2 regions of the Kocuria sp. CPCC 204721 genome follow, and region 2 is predicted to be linked to the other one. Evidence: predicted binding sites of a transcription regulator. Region 2 holds the regulator's gene; the other holds the start of a gene.
The links. The regulator LexA, encoded in region 2, represses DNA repair genes until DNA is damaged. The targets are predictions, from matches to a motif close to TCGAACANNTGTTCGA.
Positions count from the first base shown of each region.

Region 1: ruvA (Holliday junction branch migration protein RuvA) is a predicted target of LexA. The motif match lies at 6,799-6,814, and genes of this name have one in related genera.

Region 1 is NZ_JAVKPO010000002.1:46,735-54,739, reverse strand. It holds gene RF637_RS02955 (bifunctional (p)ppGpp synthetase/guanosine-3',5'-bis(diphosphate) 3'-pyrophosphohydrolase) at 1-951, opposite strand, end outside; gene secF (protein translocase subunit SecF) at 1,214-2,248, opposite strand; gene secD (protein translocase subunit SecD) at 2,245-4,179, opposite strand; gene yajC (preprotein translocase subunit YajC) at 4,275-4,862, opposite strand; gene ruvB (Holliday junction branch migration DNA helicase RuvB) at 4,967-6,067, opposite strand; gene ruvA (Holliday junction branch migration protein RuvA) at 6,070-6,711, opposite strand; gene ruvC (crossover junction endodeoxyribonuclease RuvC) at 6,897-7,622, opposite strand; gene RF637_RS02920 (YebC/PmpR family DNA-binding transcriptional regulator) at 7,627-8,005, opposite strand, start outside.
Region 2 is NZ_JAVKPO010000009.1:26,136-34,140, reverse strand. It holds gene RF637_RS09460 (ATP-dependent DNA helicase) at 1-1,306, shown strand, start outside; gene lexA (transcriptional repressor LexA) at 1,544-2,317, opposite strand; gene RF637_RS09450 (LysM peptidoglycan-binding domain-containing protein) at 2,598-3,029, shown strand; gene RF637_RS09445 (histidinol-phosphate transaminase) at 3,181-4,284, shown strand; gene hisB (imidazoleglycerol-phosphate dehydratase HisB) at 4,441-5,058, shown strand; gene hisH (imidazole glycerol phosphate synthase subunit HisH) at 5,076-5,771, shown strand; gene RF637_RS09430 (hypothetical protein) at 5,768-5,929, shown strand; gene priA (bifunctional 1-(5-phosphoribosyl)-5-((5-phosphoribosylamino)methylideneamino)imidazole-4-carboxamide isomerase/phosphoribosylanthranilate isomerase PriA) at 6,037-6,786, shown strand; gene RF637_RS09420 (SseB family protein) at 6,779-7,708, shown strand; gene RF637_RS09415 (DUF1844 domain-containing protein) at 7,825-8,005, opposite strand, start outside.

The sequences.
Region 1 (8,005 bases), on a different contig from region 2:
GGTGGCCTCGATCCCGGAGGCGTCCAGCGCTTCGGCGATCTGACCGCGGATCTCCGCGAGGTGCCGCTCGCGCTCGGGGGTGCGCTCCCCCACCATGCGCACGATCTCCTCGTACACCTTGGGGTGCAGGGCCGCGAAGGACAGGTCCTCGAGCTCCCACTTGATCGTGTTCATGCCCAGTCGGTGGGCCAAAGGAGCGAAGATCTCGAGGGTCTCGCGCGCCTTGCGCCCGGAGGACTCGGAGGAGACGAAGCGCCAGGTCCGGGCATTGTGCAAACGGTCCGCGAGTTTGATGACCAGCACACGGATGTCCTTGGCCATGGCCACGATCATCTTGCGCACGGTTTCCGCCTGCGCGTTCTCCCCGTACTGGATCTTGTCCAGCTTGGTCACGCCGTCCACGAGCGCGGCGACCTCCTCGCCGAACTCCTCGCGCACTTGCTCGAGCGTGTAGGACGTGTCCTCCACGGTGTCGTGCAGCAGACCGGCCACGAGCGTGGCACCGGTCATCCCGAGTTCCGCGAGGATCGTGGTCACGGCCACCGGGTGGGTGATGTACGGGTCCCCGGACTTGCGCTTCTGTCCCTCGTGGTGGGTGTCCGCGACCGTGAAGGCCCGCTCCAGGACCGAGAGGTCCTCCTCGGGATGGGTGTTCTGCACCGTGCGCAGCAGGGGCACCAGGATGGGCGAGCTCGGGACCGATTCACCGCTGAGCACCGAGAGGGTCGAGCGGGTGCGTTCGCTGCGCCCCGGGAAGACCGCCCGCCCGAACACGGACCGAGAGGCGGGCAGGACGAAGTGGGTGCCCCCAAAGTCACCGCGCGCCGCACTCGGGCGAGCGGGCGGGGCGGCATTAGGACGGGACGCCTCCTGAGCGGAGGGCGCGCCGGAGGACGTGACCGCGGAGCCCACGGGTGCCTGGGCACCACCGTTCTCGGACTGGCTGGACATGATCCGTGGCCTCCTCATCGTCGCCGCGACCGCGGGAGGCCGGACATGAGCCCCCGCGGGCTGATGTCCCAGTCTAAGCCCGCGCCGACACGCCGCGGACAACGGTGCCGGTGTGCCGCGGACGCAGTAAGGACGTGCCGCGGACGCATTGCTCACCTGCCGCGGACGCGGTACCGAGCGACGTCGCCGCCCGCACCGTTCGGTCACGGCGCACGTGGCCGGTCACGCCATGCGCGACCGGCCACGAGTGCGAGGTGTCGCGTCAGACCGCGACGGGATCCGCGCTCACCGGAGGGGCCTCGCCCGTGCGGTGTTCGAGCACCCGGCGGGTCTGCTCCCGCACGCCGGGTTCGCGGTCGCGCAACCACGAGTACAGGGGCGCGGCGACGAACAGCGTGGCGAGCGTGCCCACGATGATGCCCACGAACAGGGACAGCGAGAGGTCCTTCAACGTTCCGGCCCCGAGCAGGTAAGCACCGATGAACAGGATGGACCCCACGGGGAGGATGCCCACCACGGACGTGTTGATCGAGCGCACGAGGGTCTGGTTCACGGCCAGGTTGACCTGTTCCCCGAACGTGCGTTTCCTGCGTTCCTCGGGCGCGCTGCCGTCCACGAGCCCCGCGGTGTTCTCACGCACCTTGTCGAAGACCACCACGGAGTCGTAGAGCGAGTAGGACAGCACCGTGAGGAAGCCGATCACCGCGGAGGGGGTGATCTCGAAGCCCACCAGGGAGTAGACACCCGCGGTGATGACGATCGTGAAGAGCATGGCGGCGATCGCGGACACGGACATCTTCCACGTGCGGAAGTACAGCGCCATGAGTGCGAGCGCGAGCACCACGAAGATCACGAGCCCCCACAGGGCCTGCCGGGTCACGCCCTGGCCCCACGTGGGTCCCACGAAGTTGGAGGTCACCTGGTCCTCGCCCACGCCGTAGGCGTCCTGCAGCTTGTTCTTCAGGGTCAGGGTCTGGTCGTCGTCGAGTTGCTGGGTCTGCACCCGCACGGTGCCCGGGGCGATGTTCGTCACGGTGGCTTCGTGGGCACCGGGGGTCTCGGCGACCGCCCGCTCGCCCAGGGAGACGTCCGTGGTGGACACGTCCGAGACCGTGAACTCGGAGCCGCCCGTGAAGTCGATCCCCAGGTTGAACCCGCCCTTGATCACGGGGATCAGCACGGAGATCACCACGAGGGCCAGGCTCACGGCGAGCCACGGTCCCCGCTTCTGGACGAAGGGGTAGGACGTGCGCCCGCTGTGCAGGTCGTTGCCGAAACGCGCGAGTCGGTTGCTCATCGCTGGGTCTCCTCGGAATCGGGACGGGCGGTGGCCGCGGTCGCGCCGGCGGACGCGTTCCCGTCGGGTTCGGCGGCGGACGGCGGCGCTGCGGACGACGGCGCTGGGCTCGCTTGCTGTGCCGCGCGGCGTCGTCGTTCGGCGATCGTGAGACCGTCACCGTCCTCGGGGCTGCGCAGCCGGCCGGCGCCGCGGTAGAGCGGGACGGCGTCGAGCGCTTCGGGGTCCAGACCGGAGTGCCGCGCGCCGTTGCCGAAGTAGCGGGTGCGCGCGAGCAACACCATGACCGGGTGGGTGAACAGGAACACGACCAGCAGGTCTGCGATCGCGGTGAGACCGAGCGTGAACGCGAAGCCGCGCACGTTGCCCACGGCCACGAAGTAGAGCACCACGGCGGCCAACAGGTTCACGGCCTTGGACGCGAGCACCGTCTGGCGGGCACGTTGCCAGCCGTGGTCCACGGCGGCCGGGATCGTGCGCCCGGCGCGGATCTCGTCACGGATGCGTTCGAAGTAGACGATGAACGAGTCCGCGGTCTGACCGATCGCCACCACGAGACCCGCGACGCCGGCCAGGGACAGCCGGTAGTTCGCGCCCCACCCCAGCAGGGTGATGGCCAGGTAGGTCACGACACCGGCCACGACGAGCGAGGCGATGGTCACGAGACCCAGCCAGCGGTACTGGAACAGCGAGTAGATGCACACGAGCGCCAGACCGATCAGCCCCGCGATGATGCCCATCCGCAACTGGTTGCTGCCCAGGGTCGCGGAGATCTGCTGCTCGGAGTCGATCGAGAAGGACACCGGCAGCGCACCGTACTTCAACTGCTCGGACAGGAACTTGGCCTCGTCCTCGGTGAAGTTGCCGGTGATCTGCGCGCGACCGTCCGTGATCACGGCGTTCATGGTCGGGGCGGAGACCACGGAACCGTCCAGCACGATCGCGAACCGGTTGCGTGCACCGTTCTGCCCGCCCTGGCCGAGCCCGTAGAGCCGCTCGGAGAGTTCCTTGAAGGTCTGCGTGCCCTCGTCGTTGAATTGCAGGTTCACGGCGAACCCGCCCGTCGCGTGGCCCTGGGAGTTGGTCGCCTGGGCGTAGGACGCCGTGGCGATGTCCGTGCCGGGGATCTCGACCGGGCCCAGGATGAACTTGGAGTTGCTCTGCGGATCACACGCCACGATCGCCTTGTCCTGCGGCTGGGAGGCCCGCTCCTCCTGGGGCCGCGGCGCGCTGCAGTCGAGCGCCTCGTACCTGGCGAAGAGATCCCGCGTGACCCACTTGGGGTCGGAGGAGTTCTCGGGCTCACCCTCCGGTTGGGGGATCGACTTGGGGTCGGTGCGCTGGTTCTCCGGGGTGGCCGCGCCGGGACCCGAGACGATCACGGGACGGAACGCCATCTGCGCGGAGGCCTGGATCAGCTCACGTGTCTCGGACGAGGGCACACCGGGCATCGACACCACGATGTTGCGCCCGGACTGCGTGGTGATCTCCGCCTCGGAGACACCTGCACCGTCCACGCGTTGGCGGATGATCTCGACCGCCTGGTCGAGCTGCTCCTGGGAGATGTCCTGACCGGAGTTCTCCCCCTGCAGCGTGGGCGAGAGCACCATCTGTGTACCGCCCTCGAGATCCAGCGCCAGCTTGGGCGCCCACCCGGTGCGGTCGGTGGTCACACCGTAGACGAGCAACCCGGCGAGGATCGCGATCACCGCCGCGAGGGCCACCAGGGCCTTGCGCGCCGACGACGCCGCTGCGGCCGCTCCGGAGCGGGGTCGCCGCTTCGCGGTGCCCGTCCCGTTCCGACCGGACGTACCGTTCGTCGCTGCGGTCCCGTTCCCGGGAGTCCCCTCCGACGTGCCGGAGGCCTTGGTGCGCCGCCAACGGGACCCGCCACGCGATCCCGGGGTCTGCGCCTTCTTCTGTGCTGCCATTGCTGTCCTTCAACGAGCCCTCGACCGGGGCCGCGGCCCGGTCGACACATGAGAAACGGGCCGAGGTCCTCGGCCCGTGTCCCGGTGGGGGGAAATCAGGTGGTGGGGTTACCGCGGTCGTCGCGGTCGCGGGCGTCGCGCCAGGTCTGGTGCGAGGCGTCCGGGGCCGCCGCACCCGGTGTGGTGCCGGACTGGGCGGTACCGGGCTGGGTGGTGCCGCGATGGGTGGTGCCCTGCTCGCCGGCGGCCGTGGAACCGTCCACGGGGTCGATCGGGTCCACGCGGTGCGCCGCACCGGCCGCCTCGGGGGTACCGGCCTGCACGGAGTCCGCCTCGACCACGCCGGGGGCGGCGGTGGTCGCGGACTCGGCGGGCAGCTCGTCCACCACGGTGGTCACGGTCTGGGAGTGCACCGTGACGAGCTGGCCCGGGGAGATCTCGAGGACGGCCTTGTTGTTCTCCCGGTCCATGTCCCGCAGGGTGCCGTAGAGACCGAAGCTCGTCATCACACGCGTGCCCGGTTCCATGGTGGCCTGCTTGGCCTTCATCTGGGCCTGGGCCTTCTTCTGTCGGCGCATGGGCAGCCACAGCAGCAGGACCATGACCACGAGCATCACGGGCAGGAACCATGCGGTTCCGGCGCCGCCACCGGCAGCGTCCTGGGTCTGAGCGAGGATGGTCACGAAGGATCCGTTCTGTCGAGGTGCACGTACAGCGCGACCGGGCACGACTGCGCAGGGGTGCGAAGGTCCCGGCCGATCCTCCCCAGCTTAGGGGATGGATCTGGTCACGTGCTGGACGGATCCTCCGAGTCCGGTTCGGTGGCGAGCGCTGTTCTCAGCGCCGGGTCCTTGAACGCGGCGTGCTCGGGGACGTCGAGTCCCAGGTGCTCCCACGCCGCGGCCATGGCGATCCGTCCACGCGGGGTGCGACCGAGCAGGCCTTCCCGGACCAGGAACGGTTCCGCGACGGTCTCGACCGTCTCGGTCTCCTCCCCCACGGCGATCGCCAGGGTGGACAGCCCCACGGGGCCGCCGTTGAACTTGTTCACCAGGGCCGAGAGCACGTTGCGGTCCAGGCGGTCCAGGCCCCGGGCGTCCACCTCGTACATGTCGAGTGCGGATCCGGCAGCCCGCGCGTCGATACGCTCCACGCCGTGCACGAGCGCCCAGTCCCGCACACGCCGCAGCAATCGGTTGGCGATACGAGGGGTGCCGCGCGAGCGCGATGCGACTTCCGTGAAGGCCTCGCTCGTCATGGTGAGGTCGAGCAGCCCGGCCGAACGGCGCAGCACGAGCTCGAGTTCCTCGACGGAGTAGAACTCCAGGTGACCCGTGAAGCCGAACCGGTCGCGCAGTGGTCCGGGCAGCAGCCCCGCGCGGGTCGTGGCACCCACGAGCGTGAACGGGGGCAGGTCCAGCGGGATGGACGTGGCGCCGGCGCCCTTGCCCACCACGATGTCCACGCGGAAGTCCTCCATGGCCATGTACAGCATTTCCTCCGCGGGCCGGGACATCCGGTGGATCTCGTCCAAGAACAGCACCTCCCCGTGGGTCAGGGAGGACAGGATGGCCGCGAGGTCACCCGCGTGCTGGATCGCAGGGCCGGACGAGATCCGCAGGGGGACGTCCAGCTCCTGCGCGATGATCATGGCCAGGGTCGTCTTGCCGAGGCCCGGGGGCCCGGACAGCAGCACGTGGTCCGCGGTGCGCCCGCGCAGCTTGGAGGCCTCGAGCACGAGCGACAGCTGTGCCCGCACCCGTTTCTGCCCCACGAAGTCGTGCAGGGTCCCCGGGCGCAGGGACGCCTCGAGTTGCTGGTCGTCGTAGTCGCCCTCGGCGCCCACGAGACGCTGTTGGCCCACCGATCCGCGTTCCTCCACGGCCATGCTCACCGCCCCCTGGTCCGCGTGTGGGACGTGGCCTTGGCGGTGCCGAGCCACGACAGCACGGCGCGCAGGATCTCGGCCACGTTGGCGGACTCCGCCAGTTCGGGCTGGGTTTCGAGGGCGTCGTCGATCCCGCGGGCCGCGTCCTTCTCGCTCCAGCCCAGACCCGTGAGAGCGTCCACGACCTGCTCACGCCACACCTGCATGCCGGGCTGTGCGCTCTGCTGCGGCGCGGGGTCCGGCAGGACGAGCTTGTCCGCAAGTTCCAGGACGATGCGCCGCGCGGACTTCGGTCCGATCCCGGGGACGGCCGTGAAGGCCTTGTCGTCGCCGGCGGCGATCGCGCGCCGGGCGTCGTCGGGCCCGAGGACAGAGACCGCGGCGAGCGCGGTGCGCGGGCCCACCCCGGAGACCCCGAGCATGACCGAGAAGATCTCCTTCTCGTCCGCCTGGGCGAAACCGAACAGCACCGGCGCCTCGTCCTTGCGGGCGATGTACGCGGTGTGCAGGTGCGCGGTGGCACCGACCCGCAGCCCGGCGAGCGTGCGGGGGCTCGCGTTGACCTCGATGCCGAAGCCCGAGACCTCCACCACGGCGAGCGTGGCCCCCACGAAGCGCACCTCACCGGTTATCGAGGCGATCACGGTGCCCCTCCCCTCCCACGGCCGCCGGCCGAGAACATCGGTGTGTCCGAACGCGCCGCGACCTAGGGGCAGGACGTGGTGCGCCGTTCGAACACGTGTACGACTTCCTGCTCGTCACTGTACCAAGCGCCGGGGACACCCGGAACGAGTGCTCCCGCTCGTGAGGCGGGCCCGCAGCGGGAGGCTCAGGACACCCGGCCGCGCCGCCCGCGGGTACCGGTCGCTGTGCCCGGCGCGCGGGACGCGGCCGTACCGGATGCGCGGGGCACGGTCGCACCGGGGGCTCGCGACGCGGTCTCGGCGCGTCGCCACGCCTGCTGCGCCGGAGTCAGTGCGGCACCCCGGCGGGTCTGCATCGGGCGCGAACCCGAGTGGGTGGACGTGCGCTCGGCCGCGTTGACACCGGCCATCCCACCGCGCCACCCGTGGCACACGGCCAGGGCCAGGGCGTCGGCGGCGTCCGCGGGCCGCGGCGGGGCGTCCAGGCGCAGGATGCGCACGACCATGCGGTTCACCGATTCCTTGTCCGCGGAGCCGTCCCCGGTGACCGCGGCCTTGACCTCGGACGGGGTGTGCCACGCGACCGGGATGCCCCGCGCCGCGGCCGCGGCGATCACGACGCCCGTGGCCTGGGCCGTGCCCACGACCGTGGGAGCGTTGTTCTGCGCGAACACGCGTTCCACGGCCACGACATCCGGGCGGAAGCGGTCCATGAGTTCCTCGGCGGCCCGCATGATCGACAGCACGCGGTGTTCGAGGGCCTCGTGCGCGCGCGTCCCGCTCACCTGGACGTGCACGAACGTCCCGGTGCGCTGCGCGGACATGTCCACCACGGCGAAACCGCACCGGGTGAGACCGGGGTCCACCGCGAGCACGCGCTGTTGGGACTGCCGGGCCACCACGGGACTCACGGAATTACTCGTCGTCTTCGAGCACGGCCATGACCTCGGCCGGGATGTTGGCGTTCGAGTAGACGTTCTGCACGTCGTCGAGCTCCTCGACCGCGTCCGCGAGCTTGAGGAACTTGCGGGCGCCCTCGGCGTCCAGGTCCACCTTCATGGTGGGGCGGAACTGGGGGTCGTCGTTGTTGTACTCGAGACCGGCCTCGTCCAGGGCGGTGCGGATCGCGGGCAGGTCGGTCGCCTCGCTGACCACCTCGAAGTCGTCGGACTCGTCGAGCACTTCCTCGGCGCCGGCGTCGAGCACGGCCATCAGGACGTCGTCCTCGGTGAGACCGTCCGTCTTGGCGACCTCCACCACGCCCTTGCGCTCGAACAGGTACGCCACGGAACCG
Region 2 (8,005 bases):
CGCGTTCGAGGGGCTCGCGGTCCTGCCCGAGCACGACGTCGTGATCGTTGACGAGGCCCATGAGCTGCGGGACCGGGTCACGGGTGCCGTGACCGCGTCGCTGTCCGCCGCCGCGGTACGAGCGGCGGCCACGGCCGTGCGCAAGCACACCGCGGCGTCGAGCGATGCACTCGAGAAGGCCGCGCAGGCCTTCGATCTCGCCTTCGATCCCGACCCGTCCGGACTGTTGCCGCGAGGCTTCACCGAGGAGCAGGTCTACGCGGTCGGTGGCGTTCAGGATGCCGCGCGCACGGGGCTCAGTGACACCAAGGGCGATTCCAAGGGCGAGGACGCGGCACGTCACGCGGCCCGCTCACGGTTGTCCGAGCTGCTGGACACCGCCGAGCGCATGCTGTCGGCGGACACCGCCCATGACGTCCTGTGGATTTCCCGCGTGGGTCGCTGGTCGCCCACCGAGGGATACGTGGGAGCGTCCGAAGGGGAACCGGCGACCCTGAACATCGCGCCGCTCAGCGTCGCGGGGCCCCTGCGGGAGGCGTTGTTCGACGGGCGCACGGTCGTGCTGACCTCGGCGACCCTGGCCGTGGGGTCATCGTTCTCGTCCACGGCCGGCGCTCTCGGCCTGCAGGGCCCGGGGTCCCCCGCGTGGCGGGGCGTGGACGTGGGCAGTCCCTTCGACTACCGCCGCCAGGGCATCCTCTACGTGGCCAATCACCTCGCGAAACCCGGCCGTGGCGTCTCGGAGGAGCAACTCGAGGAACTGCTCGGGCTGCTCGAGGCCTCGGGCGGCGGCGCGCTCGGTCTGTTCTCGTCCCGCCGGGCCGCGGAGGACGCGGCGGAGGCGCTGCGCGATCGTACAGAGCTGCCCATCCTGTGCCAGGGGGACGCCTCCCTGCCGTCTCTGGTCAAGGAGTTCACCGACGATCCCTCAGCGAGCCTGTTCGGAACCATGAGCCTGTGGCAGGGAGTGGACGTGCCGGGGCAATCGTGCCGACTGGTCGTGATCGACCGGATCCCGTTCCCGCGCCCGGACGATCCCCTGGGCACCGCCCGCACACGCGCGGCCGAACGGGCAGGCGGCAACGGGTTCATGTCGGTCTCGGCCACCCACGCCGCGGTGCGCCTGGCGCAGGGCGCCGGCCGACTGATCCGTGCGAGCGGGGACAAGGGCGTCGTCGCCGTGCTGGACTCGCGGCTCGCCACGGCGCGCTACGGGTCCTTCCTGGCCCAGTCCCTCCCGCCGCTGTGGCCCACCACGGACCGCTCGACCGTTCTTGGGGCGTTAGAGCGATTGGCGCGCTCCTGAGCGTTCGACGTCGCTGTGCTCACGTCCGTGGTGCCGTCTAGGGAGACGCGCGTTGAGTGCCTCCGTGCTCCCCGCCGGATCATGCGTGGGTCGGCGCACGGTGTTACGGCGCGCGCCGCAGTCCTGTGAGCGCGGGCCCGTGGTCCGGAGCGCGAGCACGGGCGGTTCCGAGGCGGTGCACGCCGCCGGGTCCCGCGTGACGCGACGCGCGGTTCCCGGAACCGTTCGGAGGGCGAGCTACAGGGAGCGGAAGACCGAGACGACCTTTCCCATCACGGTCGCGTGATCACCCAGGATGGGTTCGTAGCGGGTGTTCTGGGGCAGCAGCCACGTGTGGCCGTCGCGCTGGCGGAAGGTCTTGACGGTCGCTTCGTCGTCCAGCAGGGCAGCCACGACGTCCCCGTTCTGCGCGGAGTTCTGTTGCCGCACCACGACCCAGTCGCCGTCGCAGATGGCTGCGTCGATCATGGAGTCCCCGGAGACCTTGAGCATGAACAACTGGCCGTGACCCACGAACTGCCGTGGCAGGGAGTAGACCTCCTCGACCGATTGTTCGGCGGTGATGGGGCCACCGGCGGCGATGCGCCCCACGAGCGGTACGGGGACCATGGCGTCGTCGTCATCCGCGGCGGGCAGGTCGCCCATGGTGTGCACCGCGGGGGACGCGGCGCCCGATGCGCGGGTCGCCAAGGACTCCACGGAACCCGCGGGCTCGTCGGCCGGCCCCAGGTGGCGGTCGAGTTCCTCCGCGCTCAACGGGCGCAGGACCTCCATGGCGCGGGGTCGGCGCGGATCCCGGCGCAGGTAGCCCCACTTCTCGAGCTGGCCGAGCTGATGGGTCACGCTGGACAGGGACGCCAGGCCCACGGTGTCACCGATCTCACGCATGGACGGCGGGTAGCCGCGCGTGGTGATGCAGCGCTGCACGGCACCGAGGATTCGTGCTTGTCGAGGGGTGAGCGTGCGCGGGCGTCGGTCGGACGCCTGCTGATTCGGGGAAGAAGTGCTCACGTGCGGGGTCCTTTCACCGTCCACGCTGTGCACACCCTGCGGTGGGCCGCGGAGGCCGCTTATGCGTGTCGGAGACGTGGGGTCAACTAACTCCTGTGTGACCTCGAGCTTAACCCGCGCGTGTCCCCGGGTTCAAATATGTGTTCGAAAAGGTCCTCGACAGCATTCGTACACCCGTGCTAGAACTGTGGGTACAGATTCGAAAATGTGTTCTAAATACGCTTCGCGTTCGAACACCGCCACCTTCGGGTGGATCCGGTCAGATCACCAGGAGGTAGCCATGACCGCTCTCACCTTGTCGCGATCCGTTCGTTCCGCCACGGCTGCGTCCTCCGCCGCCGTGCGCGCTCGTACGTCGGCCCGTGCCGCGTCCGTCCAGGCCGCCCCGCGCGCCGCTCACTCGCCGCTGCAGCTCACCCGCCGCGGCCGGTTCTTCCTGATCGGACTGCCCTTCGTCACGGGAGCGGCGGCCCTGTTGGTGGTCGCCGCCGTCTTCCTGCTGCCGCCCACGGTCAAGGCATCCACGGAACCGGCGGGGGCGCCCGTGACCCACGGTGTCACGGTGCAGGCGGACCAGACCCTGTGGGAGATCGCCGCCGTCGCGGACCCGCAGCGGGACACCCGCGAGGTCATGAACGACATCGCCGAGCTCAACGGTCTGACGTCCTCCACCCTGCACACCGGTCAGGTCCTGGAGGTCCCGTCCCGCTGACGGTGACCCGTCGGTGACGTGATCCGTCGGTGCCAAGTGAGCGACTCCTGGTGCGCCGACGAGCTCCGGGCGGTGTCACGACTGGTCCGGGAATCGACACACCGTGAGACGTCGTGTGACCGGATATGCGCCGAGTCCATAGACTGGTCTGGTGAATTCTCGTGATGATTCCCTCGAAGCCCTTCCGCTGCGCGACGACCTGCGGGGCCTGTCTCCCTACGGTGCTCCCCAGCTGGAAGTCCGTGTCGCACTGAACACCAACGAGAACACCCATCCGGTTCCCGAGCCCGTGGTTCGGGCCGTCACGCGGCGCGTCACCGATACCGCGGCGTCCCTGAACCGCTACCCGGACCGGGACTTCACCAATCTGCGGACCGCCCTAGCGTCCTATCTGGGTCACGAGCTGACCGAGGACAATCTGTGGGCCGCCAACGGGTCCAACGAGATCCTGCAGCAGATCCTGCAGGCCTTCGGTGGGCCGGAGCGCTCCGTGCTGAGCTTCGTCCCCACGTACTCGATGTACCCGTTGCTCGCCCTCGGGACCGGCACGCGGTTCATCGCCGGGGAGAGGGCCGCGGACTTCTCCCTGTCCGCGGAGTCGGCGGCTCGCCAGGTGGGCGAGCACGCCCCGAACATCGTGTTCCTGTGCTCGCCCAACAACCCCACCGGGACCGCGCTCGGACTGGACGTCGTCGAGGCCGTGTACGAGGCGGGGGAGGACCGCAACACCATCGTCGTCGTGGACGAGGCCTACGCCGAGTTCGCGCGTTTCGGAACCCCCTCGGCGCTAACCCTGCTTCCCGGCCGTCCCCGGCTCATCGTCACGCGCACCATGAGCAAGGCGTTCGCGTTAGCGGGTGCACGGCTCGGGTACTTCGCCGCGGACCGCTCCGTCGCGGACGCTATCCGCCTCGTGCGTTTGCCGTACCACCTGTCCTCGGTGACCCAGGCGACCGCACTAGCCGCACTCGAACACCACGAGACACTGCTCGGCACGGTCGAGGACATCAAACTGCAGCGCGACCGGATCGTGGACGAGCTCAAGCGACTGGGCCTGACCCCCGCCGAATCCGATTCCAACTTCGTGTTCTTCGAGTGCGGCGGGGATGCCCACGCCATGTGGCAGGGTCTGCTCGACCAGGGCGTCCTCGTGCGGGACGTGGGGATCCCCGGCCACCTACGGGTCACCGCCGGGACGGAAGCGGAGACCACCGCGTTCCTCGAGGCCGTGGAGTCCTACCTCGCCCGGTCCTGAGCCGGACCGTCCGGACCAAGATTCTGAGCCGGCCCGGCTCGTCTCGAACCGTGGGACCGGTCGGGCCGCGGCCCCATGGTCCCACCCCAGCCATCTAGACTGGACCCGCCCGCCGAGCCGTCGCCGGGCGCCGTCCCCGAGGAGATGTCGTCTTTCATGAGCGCAGTCGAGAACCACCGCACCGCCACGGTGGAACGCGTGACCAGTGAATCCACCGTGCGCGTGAGCCTGGACCTGGACGGGACGGGTACGTCCTCGATCGAGACCACGGTGCCGTTCTACAACCACATGCTCACGGCACTGTCCAAGCACTCCCTGATCGACCTGGACATCCAGGCCCACGGGGACACGGACATCGACGTCCACCACACGGTCGAGGACACAGCGATCGTCCTGGGTGATGCGCTGCGCCAGGGACTCGGGGACAAGCGGGGGATCCGCCGTTTCGGGCAGGCCACCGTGCCGCTCGACGAGGCACTCGCGTCCGCCGTGGTGGACGTGTCCGGGCGGCCCTACGTGGTGCACACGGGTGAACCGGAGGGCCAGCAATACCACTTGATCGGTGGTCACTTCACCGGGTCGATGACCCGCCACGTCTTCGAGTCCCTGGCCTACCACGCCCAGTTGTGCCTGCACGTGGAAGTGATCCGCGGCCGCGATCCGCACCACATCGCCGAGGCCCAGTTCAAGGCGCTTGCGCGGGCGTTACGCGAAGCCGTGGAGCCCGACGCCCGCATGGCCGGCGTGGTCCCGTCCACCAAGGGCGCACTGTGAACGGGGCGGAGCAGAACATGACGGAGGCGCCGAGCGTTGTCGTCCTGGACTACGGCGCGGGCAATGTGCGATCTGCCGTGCGCGCCCTCGAGGAGGCCGGCGCGCGGGTGGTGCTGAGCGCCGATCCGCGCGACGTCATGGACGCGGACGGTCTCGTGGTCCCGGGCGTGGGAGCCTTCGCGGCCGTCATGGAGGGATTGCGCGCGGTGGACGCCCCGCGGCTCATCGATCGCCGGTTGAGCGGTGGCCGTCCGGTGCTGGGGATCTGCGTGGGCCTACAGGTCATGTTCGACCGCGGCGTGGAACACGGTCACGAGTCCGAGGGACTGGCACAGTGGCCCGGGACCGTGGAACGCCTCGACGCTCCGGTGGTCCCGCACATGGGCTGGAATGAGGTGCGCCCGCCGGAGGGCTCGGTACTGTTCCGCGGCATTGAGGACGAGCGGTTCTACTTTGTGCACTCCTACGGGGTGCGGGAGTGGGAATTCGACCAGAGCATCGAGCACATGGCGCCCCCGGGCGTCACCTGGTCCGAGCACGGGACGCCCTTCGTGGCCGCCGTGGAGAACGGTCCGTTGAGCGCCACGCAGTTCCACCCCGAGAAGTCCTCCGCGGCGGGGATCGCCCTGCTGCGCAACTGGCTGTCCACGCTGCCGCGCACCGGACGCATGGCCGGGCGCATCCCCGCACCGGGTTCGGGGGTCCCGGCATGACCGCATCGGTGCTTCTGCTCGTGGCGGGGGCGTTCTTCGTGGGCGGGGCGATCTCCTTCCATCAGCAGCGCAAGCCGCTGTGGAGCGTGGTGTTGCTCGCGTTTGTGGCCCTCGTGTTGATCGGCTACGGGGGCTACTCGTGGTTCACGAGCGTGTGAACCGGGCGTAGTGCCGTCGTCAACGGGTACGGGGCGCGCGCCGCACCGGACAATCCAATCAACCACCGGACCACCACGGCGCCCGCGGGCGTCACGTGAGGAGAGACATGACCGAGACCACCGAACGCCGTTTGGAACTGCTGCCCGCGGTGGACGTACAAGGGGGCCAGGCCGTGCGCCTGGTCCAGGGGGAGGCCGGCTCCGAGACCGGCTACGGCGATCCGCTCGAGGCCGCCCTCGCGTGGCAGGACGCGGGCGCCGAATGGCTGCACCTCGTGGACCTCGACGCCGCTTTCGGTCGCGGTGACAACATCGAGGTCCTGCGCCGCGTGGCCGCGAACCTCGACCTCAGGATCGAGATGTCCGGCGGGATCCGGGACGACGAATCCCTCGAGCGCGTCCTGACCCTGGACCCCGCGCGCATTAACCTGGGCACGGCGGCGCTCGAGAACCCCGAGTGGACGCATCGCGTGATCGCCGAGCACGGGGACAGGATCGCCGTGGGTCTGGACGTGCGCGGCACCACGCTCGCCGCGCGCGGCTGGACCAAGGACGGCGGCGACCTGTGGGAGGTGCTGGAGCGCCTTGAGGCCGACGGCTGCGCGCGGTACGTGGTCACCGACGTGACCAAGGACGGCACGCTGCGCGGACCCAACACCGAGCTGCTGGCCGAGGTCGCCCGCCGCACGGACAAGCCCGTGGTGGCCTCGGGCGGAATTTCGTCTCTCGAGGACCTCGCCGCGCTGCGCGAGCTCGTCCCCGCCGGCATCGAGGGCGCGATCGTGGGCAAGGCGCTCTACGCCGGCAAGTTCACGCTGGCCGAAGCCCTGGACGTCGCCGGTCGCCCGAGTGCCTGAGCACCGCGCGGATCGCGGGCCCGGACGCGAAGCGCACCCGCCCTCCGGGCGCGGTGACCACGCCGTTTCCGGCCCCAGCGCACGCGTCCTTCCCGCGCACATCGCCGCTCAGCTGCGCTCGGCCGGTGGTCCCACAGACACCGGCGGTCAGTCGTGGGAGGGTCGCAATTTGGGGGAGGGTACGAGCCACACCCACCAGTTTCCCGACGACCCCGGCACCGCGGATCCGAATGTCGCCTGCGCACTTGACGCATGGCGCGCGGGGACAGTGGGCGAGGAGGAGGTCGTGGCCGCGCTCGCCGGGATCCGGGTGTTCGTGCCCATCGTGGCGCAGGTATCCCAGTCCCACATCACCGAGGACGGCCTGGTCTCCGACAAGGAAGCGGACATGGCCCTCGTGAGCTTGCAGGCCGCCGACGGCCGCAAAGCCCTGCCGGTGTTCACGTCCACCAGTGCACTGACCGCATGGAACGCCCGGGCCCGACCGGTCGCCGCGGACATCCGCCGCGCCGCGCTGTCCGCGGTGCAAGACGGCTCCGCGTTGCTTGTCGTGGATCCGGGGACGGATCCAGCCTTCGTGGTCCGGCGCCCCGCCCTGTGGGCCGTGGCGCAGGGACACGAGTGGACGCCGTCGTACCGGGATGTCGCGGTGGACGACGCCGTCACGCGCGCGGCACTCGGGCGCTCGGAGATCGTGGCGGCGCTCGCCGGCCCGGGTCGCGGTGTGAATGCCGCGCGGTCCGACGGCGCCACGTTACGCGGTGGGGGCGAGGGCCCGGAGCTCACGGTCACCCTGCAGCTGCGGGTGGGGCTGTCCGCCGACGAGGTGCAGGCAGCAGTGGGGCATTACCAGCAGCAGCTCGCGGCCCAGCCCGTCATGGCGGAGGCGGTGGATTCGATCGAGGTCCGGCTCACCGCGTGAGGTCACTGCATGAGATCACAGCGTGACGTCGCCGTCTGACGTCACTAAGAGGAACGCGGCGCACGACCACCGGTCGCGCGCCGCGTTCCTTAAAAGGGCTTCAACGGGATTGACGCTCAGCCGTAGACCGGGCCCGTGAACTTCTCGCCGGGTCCCGCGCCGGGGGCGTCGGGGAACGGGGAGGCCTCGCGGAACGCGAGCTGCAACGACTTGAGGCCGTCGCGTAACGGGCCCGCGTGCTGGGAGCCGATCTCGGGAGCGGCAGCGGTGATCAGACCCGCCAGGGCGATGATGAGC